4 regions of the Streptomyces sp. NPDC018019 genome follow, and region 1 is predicted to be linked to each of the others. Evidence: riboswitches for the same ligand, from Rfam matches in the RefSeq annotation. Region 1 holds a riboswitch; each other region holds the start of a gene.
What was found. A riboswitch is a leader RNA that binds a small molecule or an ion and turns the genes downstream of it on or off. The one in region 1 is predicted to bind cobalamin.

Region 1 (5,307 bases):
GTGGAGAAGTGGGAAGGCGAGGGGTTGACGTGGCGGTGCGGCGGCTGAATCACGCGGTGCTCTATGTACGGGACGTGGAGCGCGCGGTGGCCTTCTATACCGGGGCGCTCGGGTTCCGGGTGGACACCGGGATTCCGGGACGGGCCGCGTTCCTCAGGGCCGAGGGGACGGCCAACGACCACGACCTCGGGCTGTTCGCGGTCGGCGCCGAGGCGCCCGGCCCCGAGCACGGCCGGGTGGGTCTCTACCACCTGGCCTGGGAGGTCGGCACGCTCGGGGAGCTGGCGGACGTGGCGGCGGGGCTGGCGGAGCGGGGCGCGCTGGTCGGCGCCACCGACCACCTGGTGTCCAAGTCGGTGTACGCCAAGGATCCGGACGGCAACGAGTTCGAGGTCATGTGGCGTGTGCCGCGCGAGAACTGGCCGGGGCCGGACGAACCGGACCGGCTGCGTCCGCTCGACCTCGAAGCGGAGTTGGCCCGTTGGGGCCGGGATTTGAAGACGGGCGCGGCGGCCGGATCGGCGACCTGATTGAGGGGAGTTCGGGGGGAGGGGGGAGGTAGGGGCTGGGTGGCCGGGTGGTCGACAGCCCGGGTGCCCGGCGGTCCAGGAGGCCGGGAGTCTGAGGGCCCGGGGCTCGTGAGGGCAGGGGCTCGGGAGGTCGGTGGTCGGCCTCCCGGTCAGGCGCCGACTGTCCGGCCTCCCCCCGTCATGCCGTTTCCCGGCCTCCAGCCCCTGTCAGGCCGTTCCCCGGCCCCCGCTTCCGTCAGCCCGTCTCCCCGGCCTCCGCCCCCGTCGTCCGTGCCGACCAGCGTTTCTCCACGCCGGCCAGTCGCCAGTACGCCAGGGCCGCCGCCCAGACGACCACGAACAGGCCGACGATGATGAAGCCGACGTTGTCCAGGTCGATGGACGAGATCCAGTCGGTGACGCCGTCCTTCAGGTCCAGTTTGTCGTGGAGGACGGTGACCAGTTCGATGGTCCCGATGAAGAACGCCACGGCGATCGACAGGCCGGTGATCGTGAGGTTGTAGTAGACCTTGCGCACCGGGTTGGAGAAGGCCCACTGGTACGCGAAGTTCATGAACGTACCGTCCAGCGTGTCGAACAGGCTCATGCCCGCCGCGAACAGCAGCGGCAGCACCAGGATCGCGTACCAGGGCAGACCGGCCGCCGCGCCGCTGCCCGCCATCACCATCAGCGTCACCTCGGTCGCGGTGTCGAAGCCGAGGCCGAAGAGCAGGCCGAGCGGATACATCTGGCCGGGCCGGGTGATGGAGCGGGTGAAGCGGCCCAGTACACGGTTCATGAAGCCGCGCGAGTCGAGCTGCCGTTCCAGCTCCGTCTCGTCGTACCGTCCCTGCCGCATCGCGCGGAACACCCGCCAGATACCGGCCAGCGCGACGAGGTTGAGCGCGGCGATCAGGTACAGGAAGCCGCCGGAGACCGTGGTGCCGACGGTGCCGAGCACCTGGTGGGTGCGCGAACCGTCGTCCAGCAGGGTGCCCGCGAGCTGCGCGCCGCCGGCGACCAGGGCGGCCATGGCGACGACCACGCTGGAGTGCCCGAGCGCGAACCAGAAGCCGACGGAGACCGGCCGCTTGCCGTCGGCCATCAGTTTGCGGGTGGTGTTGTCGATCGCGGCGATGTGGTCGGCGTCGAAGGCGTGCCGCATGCCGAGGGTGTAGGCGGTGAGGCCGAGGCCGACACCGAAGACCTGCGAGCCCACCGCGTAGTGGTGCGGTACGACCAGGAGGAAGAGCACGCCGAAGGCGACGACGTGCAGCCCGGCGATGACCGCCATCAGTCCCGCGGTCCGCACCGTGTCCTGCCGCCGCCAGTGGAACGAAGGCAGCGGTGCGGCGGTGACGGATGGGGTGGATGGGACGGGCGGGGTGGAAACGGGCGTAGTAGGGGTGGGGGCAGGGGAAGACGGGGGATCGGCGGACAGGGGCATCCGGTGGTCACGCTCCAGCACCTCGTGGATCAGTTCGTGAGATGCCGTGGCCGGTCTCCTGGCTGACGGGTGTGCGCGCCCGCCCCGGCCTTCCCGGCCGCGGGCTGCGGCCAGTGGCTCCGTACGGGCGGACGGCGCGTACGGAAAGGGGCGGGAACTTCCCGATCACAGTGGCGAGGGCCGCTCCGGCCTGGACCCGAAGGTCGTCACCGGTCTTCCCGAACACCACGGCCCGGACACTCTAACCCCCGCCGGCGAACCGGCCACCGGCCCGATGCGCCGCCGCACCGTATGCCGATACGGCGGGAACCCAGGGCGCCGGCCGCTCGACTACCTGGTCCGGGGGCCGCACGAGCGGGCCGCCGGGCAGTTCGAGAGGCAGGGAGAGCGGACGTATGCGTCCTCGCGTGAAGCGGCTGGAACGGGCGAAGCGGGTCGAGCGGGTGGAACGGGTGCCGAGGGGCCGGTCGGTGGGGGTGACTTCGGCGGTGACGGTGCTGGCGGTGGCCGCGCTGGCCACCGGGTGCGGCGGTGCCGACGGAGGGGCGGCCGGGAAAGCGGGCGACCGGGACGGTGCGGCGGGCGGATTCCCGGTCACCGTCACCGATTGCGACGGGCGGCGGACGACGTTCTCCGCGGCGCCGCGGAAAATCGTCACGAGCAATGCGTCGAGCCTGGAAATGCTGCTCCGGCTGGGCGTCGGCGACCGGGTCGTCGGTACCGGCTTCCCGCCCGGTAAAGGGACGTTGCCGCCCGGGCTCGACGCGCAGGCGCAGCGGGTGCCGGTCCTCGGCAAAACGGTGATCCCGAAGGAGAAACTGCTCGGTTCCGGGGCCGATCTCTACATCGACACCTTCGCGTCCATGGGCAACATGGGCGGGGCGGCGACCGGGCCGACCGATGCGGAATTCGCCGCGGCGGGCATCGAGCACGTCTATCTGGCTTCGACGGCGTGCGCGCCGCGCAAGAAGGTGCCGCAGCGGGACCTGTCCGCGGTGGAGGGTGACATCCGGCGCCTCGGGCAGGTCACGGGCACGACGCCGCGTGCGGTGCAACTGGTCGCGGAGATGGAGAAGAAGGTCTCCGTGGTGCGCAAGGCCGTTGCGGACGTGCCTACGGAGAAGCGGCCGTCGTATTTCTTCTTCGATTTCGACGCGGGGACGAAACAGCCCGTCGCCGTCTGCAACCGGCAGGTCGCGAACGCGGTGCTGACCGAGGCCGGGGCGCGGAACGTCTTCGCGGACTGTGCGGGGGATTTCCGGCCGGTGTCGTGGGAGGACGTGGTCGGCAGGAATCCGGACTGGATTCAGCTCGGCGTACGGAACCGGGGGAGTGCCGCGGCCAACGAGAAGGCATTCGACGACGCCGAACATTTCCTCCGGACGTTCCCGGCCACGGCCGGGCTGCGCGCGGTCAAGGAAGGGAAATTCCTGCGCATCGGCTCCGAGCAGACGACCATCGCCGGGGTCGGCAACGCCGATACGGTACGGCGGATCGCCGCGACGCTGTATCCGGACCGCCTGGGCGAGGCCGCCGGGGCGGGCAACTGATGGCGCCCCCGGTTTCGGCTGAGCGAGGGCGCGGCGCAGCTCGAACGGACCCGGGCCCGGCTGCGTTCCGTACGCCTCCCGGCCCCGCCCGTACGGCCACGCTCGCCGTCGGGCTGCTCCTCGCCCTCCTCGTGGCACTGACCGCCGCCGTCTCGCTCGGCGCCACCGACATCGCCCCAGGAGAGGTGTGGTCGGTGGTGCTGCGGCGGCTGGGCGGGCAGCCGCCCCGGCCCGGTACGGACGACCTGATCGTCTGGCAGCTGCGGGTTCCCAGGGCGCTGCTCGCCGCGCTGGTCGGCGCGGGGCTGGGGCTCGTCGGTACGGCCACCCAGGCGCTGGTCCGCAACCCGCTCGCCGACCCGTACCTGCTGGGCATCTCCAACGGCGCGTCGCTCGGGGCGGTGGCCGCGATCGTGCTGGGCGCGGGCGCCGTGGCCGGGACGGGCGGTGTGTTCGGCCTGGGCGGGGGCGTGGGCCTGTCGCTGGCCGCCTTCGCCGGGGCGCTCGCCGCGTTCGCGCTGGTGTGGACGCTGGCCCGGCGGGGCGGCGGCTTCGCGCCACTGAGGCTGGTGCTCGCGGGTGTCGGTATCGGACAGTTCCTGGCCGGGTTCACCAGCTATCTGGTCCTCCAGGCCGGGGACGAACAGCAGACCCGCGGCGTGCTGTTCTGGCTGATGGGCAGCCTCGGCGGCGCCACGTGGGGCACGCTCGCGCTGCCGGCCCTCGCCGTACCGGCCGGGCTGCTGGCCCTCCAGGCGCGGGCCCGCGCGCTCAACGCGCTGACCATGGGGGACGAGACGGCGGCCGGTGTGGGCGTGGACGTCGTCCGGCTGCGCCGGCTGCTGTTCGTGGTGACCAGCCTGCTGACCGGCGTCCTGGTCGCGGTGTCCGGGGCCGTCGCGTTCGTGGGGCTGATGGTGCCGCACCTGTGCCGGCTGATCGTCGGGGGCGACCACCGCCGGCTGCTGCCGGTGGCCGCGCTGACCGGGGCGCTCCTGCTGGTCGTGGTGGACATCGTGTGCCGTACCGCCATGGACGGCCAGGAGCTGCCGGTGGGTGTGGTGACGGCGTTGATCGGTGCGCCGGTGCTGCTCTACGTGCTCGACCGGCGGTTGGGAGCGGGATCATGAGGCGGAAGGTCATGTCGGGGCTCCCGGGAGCGGCCATGGAAATGCGCTGCGACGTCCCTCCTGGCCCCGGTCTCCGTATCGACATCGAGGACCTGCGGGTGTCTTACGCCGGCCGGTGCGTGGTGGCCGGTGTGCGTCTGATGGCCGCGCCGGGCGAGATCGCGGGCGTGGTCGGCCCGAACGGCAGCGGCAAGTCCACGGTGCTGCGCACGGTCTACCGGCTCCTGCGGCCGGAGGCGGGCCGGGTGCTGCTGGCCGGGGAGGACATCCGGGCCATGCCGCCGGCGCGCGCCGCCCGGCACGTCGCCGCCCTGCCCCAGGAACGCGGCGGCGACTTCGAACTCACCGTCCGCGAGGTGGTGGCGATGGGCCGCACCCCGTACAAGCGGGCGTTCGCGGGCGACGGCCCCGACGATCACGAGGCGGTGGCCCGTGCCTTGGCCGAGGTGGGGCTGGCGGGGCACGGCGGGCGGCGGTTCTCGGCACTGTCCGGCGGGGAACGCCAGCGCGCGCTGCTGGCCCGCGCCTTCGCGCAGGACCCGGACGTCCTCGTACTGGACGAGCCGACGAACCACCTCGACGTACGCCACCAGGTCGAGCTGCTGTCCTTGTTGCGCGGCCGGGCCTGTACGACGCTCGTCTCGCTGCACGACCTGAACGCGGCGGCCGCG
Region 2 (5,307 bases), on a different contig from region 1:
GTCGATGTCGCCGACCACCACGACCGGTATCCGGGCGGCCCGCGCGATGCCCATGTTCACGATGTCGGTACGCCGCAGATTGATCTCCGCGGGGCTGCCGGCGCCCTCGCAGATCACCGCGTCATGCGTACGGCGCAGCTCCTGGAGGCAGTCCGTGACCGTGCCGAGCAACTGCTCCTGGCGTCCCGCGTGGTAGCCGCGCGCGCTCAGCTCGCCCACCGGCTTGCCCATCAGCACGACCTGGCTGCTGCGGTCACTGCCCGGCTTCAGCAGCACCGGATTCATCAGCGCGCTCGGCTCGACGCGCGCCGCCGCCGCCTGCATCGCCTGCGCCCGCCCGATCTCCGCGCCCTCGCGCGTCACGAACGAATTCAGCGACATGTTCTGCGCCTTGAAGGGCGCCACCTTGACGCCCTTGCGGGCCAGCCAGCGGCAGATGCCCGCCGTCACCACGCTCTTGCCCGCGTCGGACGTGGTGCCCGCCACCAGCAGCCCACCGCCGAGCGGCGCCCCACCCGAACCGTTCACCTGGCACTCCTCGCCGTCCGCACGCTGCTGCTCACTGGGCCCTCCCGGCCGTACGGGACCGTCGTACCGTTCCTGGTGTACGGGACCGCCGCAGCGCCCCGGCCGCCAGCCGGCCCGCGACCGTGGCCGCCAGCGCCGCCACGCTCACCCGGCGCGACAGCGTCACGGCCCGCTCGATGTCCGCCACCGCCACGGGGCGCCCGGCGCCGCCGTTGAGCACCGGCCGGTGCTCGACCCGGCCGCCGTACGCCAGGGTGCCGCCCAGCCGTACGCCCAGCGCCCCCGCGAACGCGGCCTCCACCGGGCCCGCGTTGGGGCTCGGGTGGGACGCGCCGTCCTGCTGCCAGGCGCGCCACGCGCCCCGCCGGTCCGGGCCGGACAGGACCGCCAGCGCGGCGGTCAGCCGGGAGCCGGGGAAGCCGGCGACGTCGTCGAGGCGGGCCGAGGCCCACCCGAAGCGGCGGTAGCGCGGCGACTTGTGGCCCACCATCGCGTCCAGCGTGTTGACGGCACGGAACGCCAGCAGCCCCGGCACACCGGCGACGCCGCCCCACACCAGGGCGCCGACCACCGCGTCCGAGGTGTTCTCGGCGACGGACTCGACCACCGCGCGCGCCATCTGCTGACCGTCCAGGGCCTGGGGATCGCGCCCGCACAGGTGCGGCAGCCGCTCGCGCGCCACGTCGAGATCGCCCGCGGCGAGCGCCCCGCCGACGGCCCGCGCCTCGCGGCCCAGCGAGGTGCCGCCGAGAACGGCCCAGGTGGCGGCGGCGGTCAGCGCGACGGAGGTGGCGGGGGAGCGGCGTACGGCACGGGTGAGCAGCGCGGCGCCGACGGCGGTCCCGCCGGCGCACAGCGCGGTGTGCAGGGCCCCGCGCCCGCGGTCGTCGCGCCACAGGCGGCGCTCCACGGCTGCCGCGGCCCGCCCGAAGGCGGCCACCGGATGGCCGCGCCGGGGATCGCCCACGACCAGATCGCCGAGGAAGCCGAGGGCCGCGCCGCACGCGTAGCCGGCGTGTTCGGCACGCATCGGATCAGACCGCCGTCGCGCCTCGGAGGGGCGGTACGGGGGTACGTCCAGCAGGTCTCGCACTGCGGCCGGGCATGGCGGTAGGTCCTCACTCAGGGTCCGCGCCCTGGTTCGACGGATACGGCGACGAGAGTCTCCTGGCTCCCGGATCGGCGCGTCCCCCGGCCTTCCAGTCCGTACGGAACCCGTGTCCCGGACGCGGACCGTGGCCCTTGCTGGAGGAGCGCTCCCCGGTGACAGTGGCGGGACCGCGCCGGATTCTCACCGGACTTCCTCATCTGTCGCCGATTGGCTCCGGCAGTCCACCACGCTCCGCGAAGCCCGTCAACTCGCGCTTGACCTGCGGCGCGGACCCGTGGCAGGGCCTGTGGGCAAGGACACAGGCACGCGGTGTCCGGGAGACGGCGAGGGCGCCCGGTGGCCGCGGCAGGTGCCGCGGCCACCGGGCGCCCCGGGGACCGTGCTACGGCCGGGTCAGGCCGCGACGATCAGATAGATCCCGTACGCCACGGCCGCCGCGCACAGCGCGAAGCAGACGTACGCACCGGCCCGCGCCGCCCCGGCGGGACCGTCGGCGGCCACCGCCTCGCCCTCCTGGCGCGGCTTGCGGGACGTACCGACGATGCCGAGGGTGAACAGGCCCACGATGCCGACCGTCACGACCAGCGTGACGCCGAAGACCTGGCCGAGCGCTGCCCAGTCGATGCTCATTGCGTTCTCGTTCCTTCGTGGAAGCCGGGGGCGTGCGGGCGGGTCAGCCGGCGGCCGAGCCGGCCTTGGCGCGCAGCTTGGCCGTGTGTGTCTCGTGCGGGTGGGCGGCCACCGGGGCGGCGATCACCGGGGCGGCGACGCCGACCGGGTCGGCGAGCGGCGCGTCGGCCACCGTGGGCGCCGGGATGGTGGCGACGGCCGGAGCGGGCGCGGTCCCGACCGGGCCGGCGGGCGGCGGAGAGACAGTCTGCAGGGCGGCGGTCACCACACCCGCGGGCTCCACGGCCGGACCCTCGTTGACATTGGTGTGGTCCACCGGCTTGCGCCGGGAGGCCAGCCAGATCGCGCCGCAGACCGCGAGCGCGAGGACCGCGACGGTGGCGATGCCCCAGTCGCCCTGGTCCGCCAGCAGCGCGGCACCCGCCGCGACCAGGCCGGCGGCCGGCAGCGTCAGGCCCCAGGCGATCACCATCCGGCCCGCCGTGGACCAGCGCACCACACCGCCCTTGCGGCCCAGCCCCGAGCCCATGACCGAGCCGGAGCAGACCTGGGTGGTGGAGAGCGCGAAGCCGAGGTGGGAGGAGGCCAGGATGGTGGCCGCGGCGCCGGTCTGGGCGGCGAAGCCCTGCGGCGGCTGGATGTCGGTGATGCCCTTGCCCATCGTGCGGATGATCCGCCAGCCGCCCAGGTACGTGCCGAGCGCGATGGCCAGGCCGGCCGAGGCGATGACCCACAGCGGCGGGTCGGCGTGCGGTGCGACGACACCGCCGGTGATCAGCGCGAGGGTGATCACGCCCATCGTCTTCTGGGCGTCGTTGGTGCCGTGGGCGAGGGAGACCAGCGCGGCGGAGGCGATCTGCCCGGCGCGGTAGCCCTTGGCGGTCTCCGCCTCGTCGCGGTTGCGGGCCAGCCGGTAGGTCAGCCGGGTCGCGGCCATCGAGGCCAGACCGGCCACGATGGGCGCGGCGACGGCCGGGATGAGGACCTTCATGACGACGGCGCCGCCGTGCACGCCGCTCGCGCCGACGGACACCAGGGTCGCGCCGATCAGTCCGCCGAAGAGGGCGTGCGAGGAGCTGGAGGGGAGCCCGGCCAGCCAGGTGACGAGGTTCCAGACGATGGCGCCGACCAGTCCGGCGAAGATCACTTCTGGTCTGATGCCGGCGGTCTCGTCGATGATCCCGCCGGAGATGGTCTTGGCGACCTCCACCGACAGGAACGCGCCGACCAGGTTGAGGACCGCCGACATCGCCACCGCGATCCTGGGCTTGAGTGCCCCGGTGGAAATGGTGGTGGCCATGGCGTTGGCCGTGTCGTGGAAGCCGTTCGTAAAGTCGAACACCAAGGCCGTGACGATCACGATCCCGATGAGAAGCGTGATGTGTTCCATTCACCCAGGCAATCAGTTCGGTGGTCAGTAACGCTCGGGACCGTACGGACGACGGGTGAACGGAAGGTGAACTGGGCCCGGCGGCGCGGTGACGTGCCCGGAGGGGGCGCGCGGAGGCGCCCGACGCGTCACACGGGGCCCGTGCGTATCAGCTCGGGGGCCCCGGTAACCTCAAGGGTCCCATGGGTACCGGTGCCGGGGGCCCGCGTCCCGGCCTCGCGATCCGGCGCTCTGGTCCCGCGCCGCGTCCCGGCGTTCCGGGTCCCGCTCCGCGGCTCAGCCCCGGGCGAAGCGCCGGAGCTGTGCGGCCGTGCCGTTCCACTTGTTCTGGTCGCCCGGCAGTGCGCCGTGGCTCGCATACTGCCAGAAGCTCGGGTACGCCCAGCCGGCCGGCAGCTTCCCGGGCGCGCCGTGCCAGCGGGCCAGCCACAGCGGGTGGGTGGCGGCGAACGCCCGGCTGCCGCCGGTGCAGCCGTTCCACCACCGCGCCGTCGTGTAGATCACCGGCCGTCGCCCGGTCTGCCGCAGCACCTCGTCGCTGAACCCGCGGATCCACCGGACCAGCGCCGCGCCGCTCATCCCGAAGCACGCCCGCTCCCGGTCGTACGGGTTGTGCTCGATGTCGAGGGCGGGCGGCAGCGTCCGGCCGTCCGCCTTCCACCCGCCGCTGTGGCGCAGGAAGTGCCGGGCCTGCGCGGTGCCGGAGGACGCGCTCGGCACGCCGAAGTGGTAGGCGCCGCGCAGCAGGCCGGCCTTGCGTGCGCCGCGGTACTGCCGGGAGAAGTAGGGGTTGCGGTACCAGTTCGACTCGGTGGCCTTGACGTAGACGAACCGGCCGCCCTTCGCCCGTACGCTCCGCCAGTCGACGGCGCCCTGGTGGGAGGAGATGTCGTGGCCGAGCGGTTTGCCGGCGGCCTCGGCGGCGGGCGGCGCGGGCACGGCGGTGTACAGGACGGCGGTGAGCGCGCCGAGGGCGAGGGAGCCGGCGGCGAACCGGCGCCGCCGGGTGCGCGGCGGGCGCTGCGGGGCGCAGGGCCGGTGGGGCGGGCACGGTGCGTCGGGCAGGCGATCGTGATCACGGGCCATGATTCCCCCCGGGAATCCCAGGATGACGATGTACGGCATGGCTACGTGCATGACAAATCCCAGGCAGCGTACCGAGTGATCCGTACAAGGTGGTCGATGCTCGGTCAATTCCCACCGAGGTGCCACCGGTCGGGCATGACGGATACCGGAAGGCGGGGATCCGCCCCATGGCGCCGTGCACGGCCCGTACGGTGTCGGCAGCCACCCGCGCACCACCCCCGCGCACCCCGGCGGGGCCGGCGCCCGCACCGCACACCGGAGGCACACGCATGACGGACCGGGAAGCCCTCGACGACGCCTGGCGCGAGCTGGTCGCCACCGCCCGCCGCACGGTCACCGACGGGCTGGTCGTCGGCACCTCCGGCAACGTCTCCGCGCGCGTCGGCGACCTGGTCCTGGTCACGCCCAGCGGCGTCCCGTACGACCGGCTCGGACCCGGCGACCTCACCGCGGTGGACCTCGACGGCCGCCCCGCCCACGGCACGCTGCGGCCGACCAGCGAGCTCCCCATGCACCTGGCCGTCTACCGTGCCACCGGCGCCCGCGCCGTCGTGCACACCCA
Region 3 (5,307 bases), on a different contig from region 1:
CAGGGCGCCGCCACCTCACCGGTCAGGTACGGCTTGAAGGGCACCATGCCCGCGTTGACGAACAGCAGGGTCGGGTCCGGCGTCGGCAGCGGCGCGCTGGGGACGACGGTGTGGCCGCGTCCGGCGAAGAAGTCGAGGAAGCGGGCGCGGATCTCGGCGGTACGCAAAGGGGGCTCCGGGCGGTCGGGGGAGAAGGTCGGGAGGGCGGGCGGCCGTTACGCGGCGGCCTGCGCCGCCCTGGCGACCGGGTGCAGGGCCGCGTACTCCAGCGGCGCCGACGGGTCGATCGAGAGGTCCAGCGGAGCCGGTCCGGCGCCCGCCCGGACGAGCAGGTCACCGACGGCGGCGATCATCGCGCCGTTGTCCGTGCACAGCCGCAGGGGCGGTACCCGCAACGTAATGCCCGCCGCGTGGCAGCGCTCCTCGGCCAGGGACCGTACGCGGGAGTTGGCGGCCACGCCGCCCACCACCACCAGGGTGCCCACGCCGTGCTCCGTGCAGGCCGCGACGGCCTTGCGGGTCAGTACATCGGCGACCGCCTCCTGGAGGGAGGCCGCGCCGTCCGCGACGGGCAGTTCGCCGCCCCTGTGCCGTTCGGCCCAGCGCGCGGCGGCCGTCTTCAGGCCGGAGAAGGAGAAGCCGTACGGGTCGTCACGCGGCCCGGTCAGCGGGCGCGGGAACGCGACGGCCTTCGGGTCGCCCTCGCGCGCTGCCCGGTCGATCGCCGGTCCGCCCGGATACGGCAGGCCGAAGACCCGCGCGACCTTGTCGAAGCATTCCCCGGCGGCGTCGTCGAGGGTGTCGCCCAGGTGCACGATCGGATCGCGCGCCAGATCCCGTACGAGGAGGAGGGAGGTGTGCCCGCCGGAGACGATCAGCACCATGCAGGGGTTGGGCAGCGGGCCGTGCTCCAGGGTGTCGGCGGCGACGTGCCCGGCGAGGTGGTGCACCCCGTACAGCGGTACGTCCAGCCCGTACGCCAGGCCCTTCGCACCGGCCAGGCCGACCTGGAGGGCGCCCGACAGGCCGGGGCCGGTGGTGACGGCCACCGCGCCGATGTCGGCCATGGTCAGACCCGCCTCGTCGAGCGCGCGGCGGACGACGGGCGTGAGGGAGTGCACGTGCGCGCGGGCCGCGATCTCCGGTACGACGCCGCCGTAGCGCGCGTGCTCGTCCATGCTGGACGCGACCGCGTGCCCGAGCAGCTGCCCGTTCCGGACGAGTCCCGCCCCGGTCTCGTCGCAGGACGACTCGATCCCCAGCACCACTGGAGAGCCTGGAGAGCCCACCGCACCGCTCCTTCGCACCCGCCGGATTCGTTATTGCGAGCTATGTGCAACAACCGTCTCCGACCAGGATACGGCGGCGGGCGGGTGTGACTCCGGGCGTGGCGGTTGACGCCGGTGGCTGTGGCTGCGGCGGTCCGCGTCCGCGCCGCGGCCATGGCGGCCCGCGCCTGTGCCCGTTCCCGTAACGCGGCCACGGCCCCGGGGCGCCGTCGGCTACCCGAGCTCCCCCGCCACCCGGACGTTCCACCGCCCGTCCCGCCCGCTCAGAACCGTCACGGCCAGCGGCGGTACGTCCACCCGCCAGAAGGACGAGGGCGGTGCCCCCAGGGCGCACACCACGGACGCACGGACGACGTCCGGCTCCACCACGGCGACCGTCCGGCCGCCCTCCGCCGCTCGGCCCGCCAGCCAGTCCGCCACCCGGCCGAGCAGCCGGGTCAGCGTCTCGCCGCCGTGCGGCGCGCTGTCCGGGTCGGCCAGCCAGGCGGCGACCGCCGCGGGCTCGGCGGCCATCACGTCCGCCAGGGCCAGCCCGCGCCAGCGGCCCATCGCGCACCCCGCCGCGCCCGGGTCCGGTACGGCCCGCAGGCCCAGCGCCTCGGCCGTCTCCCGGCAGCGCGCGGACGGCGAGGCCAGGGCCCGGCCGGCGGGCAGCGCGGCAGCGGCGGGGCGGGCGGCGCGGGCCCGGCGCAGGCCGCCGGGCGTCAGCGGCTCGTCGGCCGGGAAGCGCACCGCGCGCAGCGCGTCGTCGAAGGCCGGTGAGACCAACGTCACCCGGGTTGTCATGCGCACCTCTTCCGCTCGCGAGAACCTGATGGCGCACAAGGGAACAGTGGGGCGCCCGCCTGTCGCCGTGCGCCCACCAGGGGTCCGCGGCCCCTTGGCCCGGCCGCCGCCACGCGGTACGTTCCCGATGATATTGACGATGACATGACGGAAGCCGGTGGAATTCCGGCGCGGTCGCGCCACTGTGAGCCCGGACCGGTCCCGTACGGGGCCGCCGGACGAGCCAGACCCGTCCTGTCGTACCGATCCACTGTCCGGGACGCGTGTTTTCCCAGGAGGTACCCATGGCCCAGTCCGTCGCGCCGCCGACCACCGGCTCCGCCGCCCCCGCCCCCGCCACCCTGCCGGTCAGGACGGTCCTGCCGTGGGCGGTCTTCGGCGGCGTGCTGATGCTCGTCCTGCTCTACTTCGTCGGCGCCGAACAGGGCGCCACCTCGCTGCTCTCCGGCACCGACGTGCACGAGTGGGTCCACGACGGACGCCACCTGCTCGGCTTCCCCTGCCACTGACCGGGGGCCGCAGATGAACTCCGCCACCGTCAGGTCCCTCCTGGTGCGCGGCATGCTGGCCGGCCTCGCCGCCGGCCTGCTCGCCCTGCTCGTCGCCTACCTGCTGGGCGAACCCCAGATCGACGCCGCCATCGCGTTCGAAAACGCGCACGCCCACGAACACGAGGCGGAGGTCGTCAGCCGCGGCGTGCAGTCCACCGCGGGCCTGGCCACCGGCGTCCTGGTGTACGGCGTCGCACTGGGCGGGATCGCCGCCCTGGCCTACTGCTTCGCGCTGGGCCGGACCGGCCGCTTCGGCCCCCGCGCCACCGCCCTGCTGCTCTCCGGCGCCGCCTTCGCCGCGGTCTACCTCGTGCCGTTCCTCAAGTACCCGGCCAACCCGCCGTCCGTCGGCGACCCCGACTCCATCGGCAGGCGGACCGCGCTGTACTTCCTGATGATCGTCCTCAGCGTGCTGCTCACCGTCGCCGCGGTCATCCTCGGCAAGCGGCTCGCCCCCCGCCTCGGCACCTGGTACGCCACGGTCGCCGCGCTGGCGGCCTTCGCCGTTGCCGTCGGCCTCGCCTACGCGTTCCTGCCGGCCGTCAGCGAACTGCCGGAGGACTTCCCCGCCTTGCTGCTGTGGAAGTTCCGCGTCTCCGCCCTCGCCGTCCAGCTCGCCCTGTGGGCCGCCTTCGGGCTGGTCTTCGGCGAACTGGCCGAACGCGCCGTCCGGGCGCGGCGGGCCGGCGTTCCGCACGGGACGGGCGGGCCCGCCGTACGGTCGGTCCACTGACGCACCACTCCACGGACACCACTACGGCTCCGGCCGCGGCCATCCGCCGCGGCCGGAGCCGTGTACGTGGCGGGGGAGCCGTCGTACGCCCCGCATGGAGCCGTCGTACGTCCCGCATGGCGTCGTACGTCCCGCATGGCGTCGTACGTCCCGCACGGGGCCGCCGTACGCCGCGGTCCCGGAGCCGTGTGCGTCAGGCCGGGGCGGCGAGCAGCAGCGTCCACCACGGCCCGCGCCCGCCGGTGCCGGTGTCGATCCCCACGCCCGCGTGCCGGAACGAACAGTCGGCCAGCACCACCCGGTGCTCCGGGCTGCGCGCCCACGCCCGCACCACCTCGGCGGCGTCGAGCTGGCCGCGCGCGATGTTCTCGCCCGCGCGGCGCCAGTCGTACCCGACCGCCGAGAGCCGGTTGCCGGGACCGGAGCCGCCGCGCTCCCGGTGGGAGAGCGAGTCGGCGCGCGCCATGTGGCCGCTGTGCCGCTGGGCGGCCTCGGTGACCGTACGGTGCGCCCGCACGGGCCGGCAGCCGGCCTTCGCCCGCTCGCGGTTGACCAGCCGGACGACGGCCGCCCGGGTCGCCTCGGCGTTGCCCGGCGCGCGGGTGACAGCCTGCGGGGTCCGGGCGGTGTGTGTGGCGTACGAGGCCAGGGCTGCTTGTGCGGCGTCCGGCAGTGCGGAGTGCACGCCCGATGCGGTCAGCGCGGGACGCGTACCCGAAGAGACCAGCGCGGGGCGCGTTCCCGAAGGCGTCGCGACGGCGGGGCCGCCCGCCACCGGCCCCGCCAGGAGCAGCACCGCCACAACCGCCACCGCCGCCCGTACCGAGTACCGCCCCGTCCGTACCGAGTACCGTCCTGTCCGCACCGCGTGCCACCCCGCCCGTACCGAGTACCGTCCCGTCCGTGCCGCGTACCGCCCCGCCCGTCGGCCCGCGCCGCGCCCCGATGGCCCGTACGCCCCCGCCGCCGCGTCCCGGCCCGCGATCCCGTCCGCACGTCCCTCCGCACACCCGCCCAATTCGGCCCCTGTTCCTCGACTGGCATCGGCTGTCGCACCCGGCCGTCACCCGGCCCGGCGCCGTCCCGGGCGTCCGGCCCGTCACCCGGGCAACCGCGCACCCGGGCATCCGCTCACCCGGACACCCGGTCACAGTCTTGCCGTCCCCGCCCCGGCCGCTGCGTCCGTGGCCGATACCCGACCCGTTCGGCTGTACGGGACGGCCGCGCCGCTGACGCACGGGGGTCCACTCCGGCCCCGGAACGGGTACCCGCCGGACATGACCACCAGTGCCACCACATCCACCACTCCGGACACCCCGACCACCCACACCGCACCCCTCGCCGTACGTGGCCCCCTCGTCCGGTTCCGCGCCGACCCCTTCCGTACCGGCAACGCGGCGGCCCTCGAACACGAGCCCGACGGGCTGCTGATCTGTGCGGACGGCCGGATCACCGCCGCCGGCCCGTACGCCGCCCTGCGCGACCGGCTGCCGGCCGGCACCGAGCCGGTGCACTACCCCGGCCACCTCATCACCGCCGGCTTCGTCGACGCCCACACCCACTACGTGCAGATGGAGGCCGTCGCCGCCTTCGGCGCCGAGCTGCCCGACTGGCTCGACCACACCTACGTCGCCGAGGAGCGCTTCGCCGACGGCGCCCACGCCCGCCGCGTCGCGGCGTCGTTCTGCGACGAACTGCTGCGCAACGGCACCACCACGGCGCTGGCGTTCGCCGCGGTGTACCCCGACTCGGCCGACGCGCTGTTCGAGGAGGCGACCCGGCGCGGCATGCGCATCGCGGCCGGCAAGGTCCTAATGGACCGCAACGCCCCCGACGCCCTGCTCGACACCGCGCAGCGCGCGTACGACGAGTCCGCGGCGCTGATCCAGCGCTGGCACGGCACCGGGCGCAACCTGTACGCCATCACCCCGCGCTTCGCCCCCGCCAG
Region 4 (5,307 bases), on a different contig from region 1:
CCAGGTCCTGCACCGAGCCGTTGCCCTCGCGCAGCGCGTCACGGGTGCGCTCGTCCCACAGGCCCAGCGCCTTCAGTTCCTCGATCAGGTACGCGTTGACCTGGAGGAACTCGCCCGACAGCGTCTCGCGCTTGAACAGGTTGGAGACCTGCGGCTCGATGCACTCGTACACGCCCGCGATGGAGGCGATGGTGGCGGTCGGCGCGATGGCCAGCAGCAGCGAGTTGCGCATGCCGGTCGCCGCGATACGGGTGCGCAGCGCCGCCCACCGGTCCGCCCAGCGCGGCTCGGCGTTCGGGTAGTGGTCGGGGTGCAGCACGCCCCGGGCCGTACGGGTCGCGGACCAGGCCGGGTGCGGGCCGTGCCGCTCGGCCAGGTCGGCGGACGCCTCGTACGCCGCGAGCATGATCCGCTCGGAGATGCGGGTGGACAGCTCCCGCGCCTCGGGCGAGTCGAAGCGCAGCCGCAGGCGGAAGAAGACGTCCTGGAGGCCCATCAGGCCCAGGCCCACCGGCCGCCAGCGGGAGTTGGAGGCGCCGGCCTGCTCGGTCGGGTAGAAGTTGATGTCCACCACGCGGTCCAGGAAGGTCACCGCCGTGCGGACCGTGGCGTCCAGCCGCTCCCAGTCCATCTCGCCGTCGTCGCCCAGGTGGGCGGCGAGGTTGACCGAGCCGAGGTTGCAGACGGCCGTCTCGCCGTCGTCGGTGACCTCCAGGATCTCGGTGCACAGGTTCGAGGAGTGCACGACCTTGCCGGGCTCGGCGGTCTGGTTGGCGGTGCGGTTGGCGGCGTCCTTGAAGGTCATCCAGCCGTTGCCGGTCTGCGCGAGGGTGCGCATCATCCGCGCGTACAGGATGCGCGCCGGGACCTGCTTGACGGCCAGGCCCGCGGCCTCCGCCGCGCGGTACGCGGCGTCGAACTCGTCGCCGTACAGGTCCACCAGCTCGGGCACGTCGCTGGGGGAGAACAGCGACCAGTCGGCGTCGGCCTCGACGCGCCGCATGAACTCGTCGGGGATCCAGTGCGCGATGTTCAGGTTGTGGGTGCGCCGGGCCTCCTCGCCCGTGTTGTCGCGCAGCTCCAGGAACTCCTCCAGGTCCGCGTGCCAGGTCTCCAGGTAGACGCAGGCGGCGCCCTTGCGACGGCCGCCCTGGTTCACGGCCGCGACCGAGGCGTCCAGGGTGCGCAGGAACGGCACGATGCCGTTGGAGTGGCCGTTGGTGCCGCGGATCAGCGAGCCGCGGGCGCGCACCCGGGAGTACGACAGGCCGATGCCGCCGGCGTGCTTCGACAGGCGCGCCACCTGGTGGTAGCGGTCGTAGATCGAGTCCAGCTCGTCCAGCGGGGAGTCCAGCAGGTAGCAGGAGGACATCTGCGGGTGCCGGGTGCCGGAGTTGAACAGGGTGGGCGAGGAGGGCAGGTACGACAGCGAGCTGGTCAGCCGGTACAGCTCGGCGACGTCGTCCAGGGCCCGCTCGCTGTGGTCCTCGGCCAGGCCGCAGGCCACGCGCAGCAGGAAGTGCTGCGGGGTCTCGATGACCTGCCGGGAGATCGGGTGGCGCAGCAGGTAGCGGGAGTGCAGGGTGCGCAGGCCGAAGTAGCCGAACCGGTCGTCCGCGCCGTCCGCCAGGGCCCGTTCGACCAGCGCGTCCAGCCGGGCCGCGTGGGTGCGGACGAACGCCGCCGTGGAGTCGGCGATCAGGCCCTCGCGGTGGCCGGTGGCGACGGAGGCGGAGAAGGCGACCGCCCCCTCCGCGGCCGCCTCCTCCGCGATGGCACGGGTCAGCAGGCGGGCGGCCAGCTTGGAGTACTGCGGCTCGTCGCCGATCAGGCCGGCCGCGGCCTCCATGGCCAGCGAGCGCAGCTCGGCCTCGTCGGAGCCGGGGTGCCGGCCGCGCAGCGCGGCGGCGGCGATCTTGCCGGGGTCGGTGGCGTCCAGGTCGGCGGTGAGGTCGGTCAGTGTGCGCAGCAGCGCGGCGCCGGGGCCGTCCTCGGCCCGGCCGCCGGCACCCTGCCGGGGCTGCGTGTCCTTCGCGGGCTGCACGACCTGCTCGGCTGATGCGGGCTCCGTTGGCGCGATGGTCACGTGCTGCTCTCCCTCACTCGGCGGGGGCCCGGGGGAGGAGCGGAGGGCCGCGTACGGGCGTGCGGCACCCCTGGTATGCCGAGGGGCGCGCGGGCACACCGCGCAGCGTCCACCGGCCCAACCCGCGAGGCCCGGACGTATCGTCGACCGCGCCGGAGGTGGCGCGGGCGTACTGTGGGCAGGTCTTCGGACTCACGGGTGCGGATTGCCGCACTTCGTACACCGTTGCGGGACAGTTCCGGATTCGCACCGGATTCCCCTGCGACGACAGCGAGGACGAGCATACATCTTGTGCTGCCTCGTGCACCCACCCCCATATCTTGTGTCGCGTTGGGGCGGGGTTGTCCGAAGCCGTGGTATTCAGCGGCCGTTCCGGGCCTCCCGGCGGGGCTCGCCGGGGCCGCCTCGGGGCCGCTTCCGGGCCGCTGTGAAGGCGCTTCCGAGCCGCTTCGGGGGCCCTGTTCCCGGGGGGTTCCACGGCCGTTCCGGCGTCGTCCGGCACCGCTCCGGGCGGCCTGGACGGGGGCTGATGCAGGGGGCGTATTGGTGGCGCGGAATGTCCCTGATGCGTTGACCGGGACCCCTGAAGCGTATTGGCTCCTTGTCTGCTCCGTCGGCCGGCGGGGCGGGTGGGGGAGTTGGGCAAGGGGGGGAGACATGCGAAGGAACGGTGCGGCGCGGGGTGTCGTGAAGGCCGTGGGGCTGGTGGCGGGTGCGTGTGCCGTGGCGGGAGTGCTGCCCGCGGCGAGCGCCGCCGCGAGGCCGGCGGCACCGGCGACCGAGCGGGTCGGCGTCGCCGCGGACGGGACGCAGGGAAACGGTTTTTCAGGAGCGCCGGCGCTCAGCGCGAACGGGCGGTTCGTGGCATTCACCTCGGAAGCCACCAATCTGGGACCATCGGACACCAACGGCCACCAGGACGTCTACGTCAAGGATTTACGGACGGGAAAGGTCGGCCTGGCCAGCGTCGGCAGTACCGGCACGCCCGGCGACGGCCTCTCCGGCTCGCCCGGGATCAGCGCCGACGGGCGGTACGTGGCCTTCTACTCCAGCGCGACGAACCTGGTGCCCGGCGACACCAACGGCGAGGGCGACGTCTTCGTGCACGACCGCCGCACCGGGCGCACCACGAGCCCCACGGCGGGCGCCGGCCGGTCCCCGTACGGATTCGGGGTGCAGAACTTCGCCCTCAGCGGCAGCGGACGCCACCTCGCCTTCGGCTCCTACCGTCCGGACCTGGTGCCCGGTGACACCAACGAGCGCCTGGACGTCTTCGTCCACGATGTGCAGAAGGAAACGACGGAACGGGTCAGCGTGGCGAGCGACGGCACGCAGGGCGACGGCGCGTCCGGCTTCCCGTCGATCAGCGCCGACGGCCGCCGGGTGGGGTTCACCTCCAAGGCGACGCATCTCACCCCCGCCGGCCCCGGCTTCCGCCGCCCGCCGCCGCAGGACCCCATGTACGTGCACGACCTGGACACCGGGCGGACCCGGGCGGCGAGCCTGAGCAGCACGGACGCCGTGGTCGGCGTGTCCCCGTCCCCCCGGCTCGGTCCCGACGGCCGGTACGCGGTCTTCTCCGCCGTGGCCGACGACGTGGTGCCGGACGACACCAACGGGACGTACGACCTCTTCGCCCGCGACCTGGAGACGGGCACCACCCGGCTGCTGTCCCGCGCGCACGACGGCTCCCAGGCCAACGGCTGGTCCTCCGACGGGCGGCTCAGCGCGGACAACCGGTGGCTCTTCTTCACCTCCGCGGCCACCAACCTGGTGCCCGGTGACACCAACGGCCAGGTGGACGGCTTCGTCCGCGACCTGCGCACCGGGCGGGTCGAGCGGATCAACGTCGGCGAGGACGGCGGCCAGTCGGCGTCCTGGACGGACATCGCGGCCCCCGACGCCGCCGGGCGGCTGGCGGCCTTCGACTCGCGCGACGCGGCGCTGGTGCCCGGGGACACGAACGGGACGGGCGATGTGTTCGTCCGCCGGCTCCGCCACTGACGTACCGGCGCGCCGGTGCGGCGTGGCCCGCCGGCGCGGCGCAGAAACGTACCGACCAGGAGGGGAACCGACCATGAGGACCGCCAGCACCGTACGAAGACTCGCCGCCGTCACGGGCGTGTGCGCGCTCGCCGCGCTGCTGCCCGCCGCGACGGCCGACGCCCGGTCCGCACCGCCGCACGGCACCGAACGCGTCAGCGTCGCCGCCGACGGCACCCAGGGCAACGGCGGCTCGTCCGCCTCGGCGATCAGCGCCGACGGCCGGTACGTCGCCTTCGACTCCGACGCGACCGGCCTCGTACCCGGCGACACCAACGGGCAGCCGGACGTCTTCGTCAAGAACCTGCGCACCGGCGCCGTCGAACGGGTCAGCGTGGCGGGCGACGGCACCCAGGCCGACTCCTGGTCGTCCACCCCGTCCATCAGCGCCGACGGCCGCTACGTCGCCTTCGCGTCCGGCGCGGCCAACCTCGTGCCGGGCGACACCAACGCCGCCACCGACATCTTCGTGCACGACCGCAGGACCGGGCGGACCGAGAGCGTCACGCTCGACGGAAAGCCCCCGCAGGGCAAGCAGGGCTCCCAGATGCCGGTGATCAGTGCCAACGGCCGGTACGTGGCGTTCGCCTCCAGCCGCGAGGACCTGGTGCCCGGCGACACCAACCAGGCCCAGGACATCTTCGTCCGCGACCGCCGGACCGGCGCCGTGACACGGGTCAGCGTCTCCGCCACCGGCGAGCAGGCCACCGGCCCGTCCGCCAACCCGGTGATCAGCTACGACGGCCGCACGGTCGGCTTCATCTCCAAGGCCGCGAACCTGCGCCCGGACCCGGCCGCGGCCGGACGCGGCGAGGCGGACCTGCGCAGACCGCACAGCTACCCGTTCTACGTGCACGACCTGGACACCGGCCGTACCGCCGTGGGAAGCCTCAGCTCGACCGGGGAGACGGTGGGCGCCTGGAACGCCTCCCTCAGCCCCGACGGCCGCTACGCGGTCTTCTCCAGCCAGTACGGGGAAGTGGTACCCGGCCATCCGACGGGCCGCGCCGACCTGTTCGTACGCGACCTCGTCAAGGGCACGACGGAGCAGCTGACGTACACCTACGACGGCAAGCAGCCGCAGGAGGGCCGTTCCGACAGCGGCGTCCTGTCCGCGGACAACCGCCGCCTGTTCTTCGAGTCCTCGGTGCCGGACCTGGTGCGAGGCGACACCAACC

Region 2: it holds a riboswitch for cobalamin, as region 1 does, so the genes downstream of both, ACH4FX_RS16435 (cobalamin biosynthesis protein) here and ACH4FX_RS13880 (HoxN/HupN/NixA family nickel/cobalt transporter) in region 1, are expected to answer to the same signal.
Region 3: it holds a riboswitch for cobalamin, as region 1 does, so the genes downstream of both, ACH4FX_RS06020 (CbtB domain-containing protein) here and ACH4FX_RS13880 (HoxN/HupN/NixA family nickel/cobalt transporter) in region 1, are expected to answer to the same signal.
Region 4: it holds a riboswitch for cobalamin, as region 1 does, so the genes downstream of both, ACH4FX_RS17485 (ribonucleoside-diphosphate reductase subunit alpha) here and ACH4FX_RS13880 (HoxN/HupN/NixA family nickel/cobalt transporter) in region 1, are expected to answer to the same signal.

What each region holds. Positions count from the first base shown of each region.
Region 1 is NZ_JBIRGD010000007.1:11,232-16,538, forward strand. Features, by position in the region: gene ACH4FX_RS13875 (VOC family protein) at 30-530, shown strand; gene ACH4FX_RS13880 (HoxN/HupN/NixA family nickel/cobalt transporter) at 766-1,989, opposite strand; cobalamin riboswitch at 1,987-2,201, opposite strand; gene ACH4FX_RS13885 (ABC transporter substrate-binding protein) at 2,433-3,506, shown strand; gene ACH4FX_RS13890 (FecCD family ABC transporter permease) at 3,506-4,636, shown strand; gene ACH4FX_RS13895 (ABC transporter ATP-binding protein) at 4,678-5,307, shown strand, end outside.
Region 2 is NZ_JBIRGD010000008.1:251,103-256,409, forward strand. Features, by position in the region: gene ACH4FX_RS16430 (cobyric acid synthase) at 1-528, opposite strand, end outside; gene ACH4FX_RS16435 (cobalamin biosynthesis protein) at 560-1,558, opposite strand; cobalamin riboswitch at 1,689-1,836, opposite strand; gene ACH4FX_RS16440 (hypothetical protein) at 2,033-2,269, opposite strand; gene ACH4FX_RS16445 (anion permease) at 2,313-3,659, opposite strand; gene ACH4FX_RS16450 (lysozyme) at 3,936-4,745, opposite strand; gene ACH4FX_RS16455 (class II aldolase/adducin family protein) at 5,015-5,307, shown strand, end outside.
Region 3 is NZ_JBIRGD010000003.1:43,093-48,399, reverse strand. Features, by position in the region: gene alaS (alanine--tRNA ligase) at 1-167, opposite strand, end outside; gene tsaD (tRNA (adenosine(37)-N6)-threonylcarbamoyltransferase complex transferase subunit TsaD) at 216-1,268, opposite strand; gene ACH4FX_RS06025 (histidine phosphatase family protein) at 1,503-2,075, opposite strand; cobalamin riboswitch at 2,184-2,327, shown strand; gene ACH4FX_RS06020 (CbtB domain-containing protein) at 2,360-2,584, shown strand; gene ACH4FX_RS06015 (CbtA family protein) at 2,598-3,359, shown strand; gene ACH4FX_RS06010 (CAP domain-containing protein) at 3,553-4,224, opposite strand; gene guaD (guanine deaminase) at 4,637-5,307, shown strand, end outside.
Region 4 is NZ_JBIRGD010000009.1:160,168-165,474, forward strand. Features, by position in the region: gene ACH4FX_RS17485 (ribonucleoside-diphosphate reductase subunit alpha) at 1-2,086, opposite strand, end outside; cobalamin riboswitch at 2,246-2,387, opposite strand; gene ACH4FX_RS17490 (TolB family protein) at 2,744-4,090, shown strand; gene ACH4FX_RS17495 (TolB family protein) at 4,164-5,307, shown strand, end outside.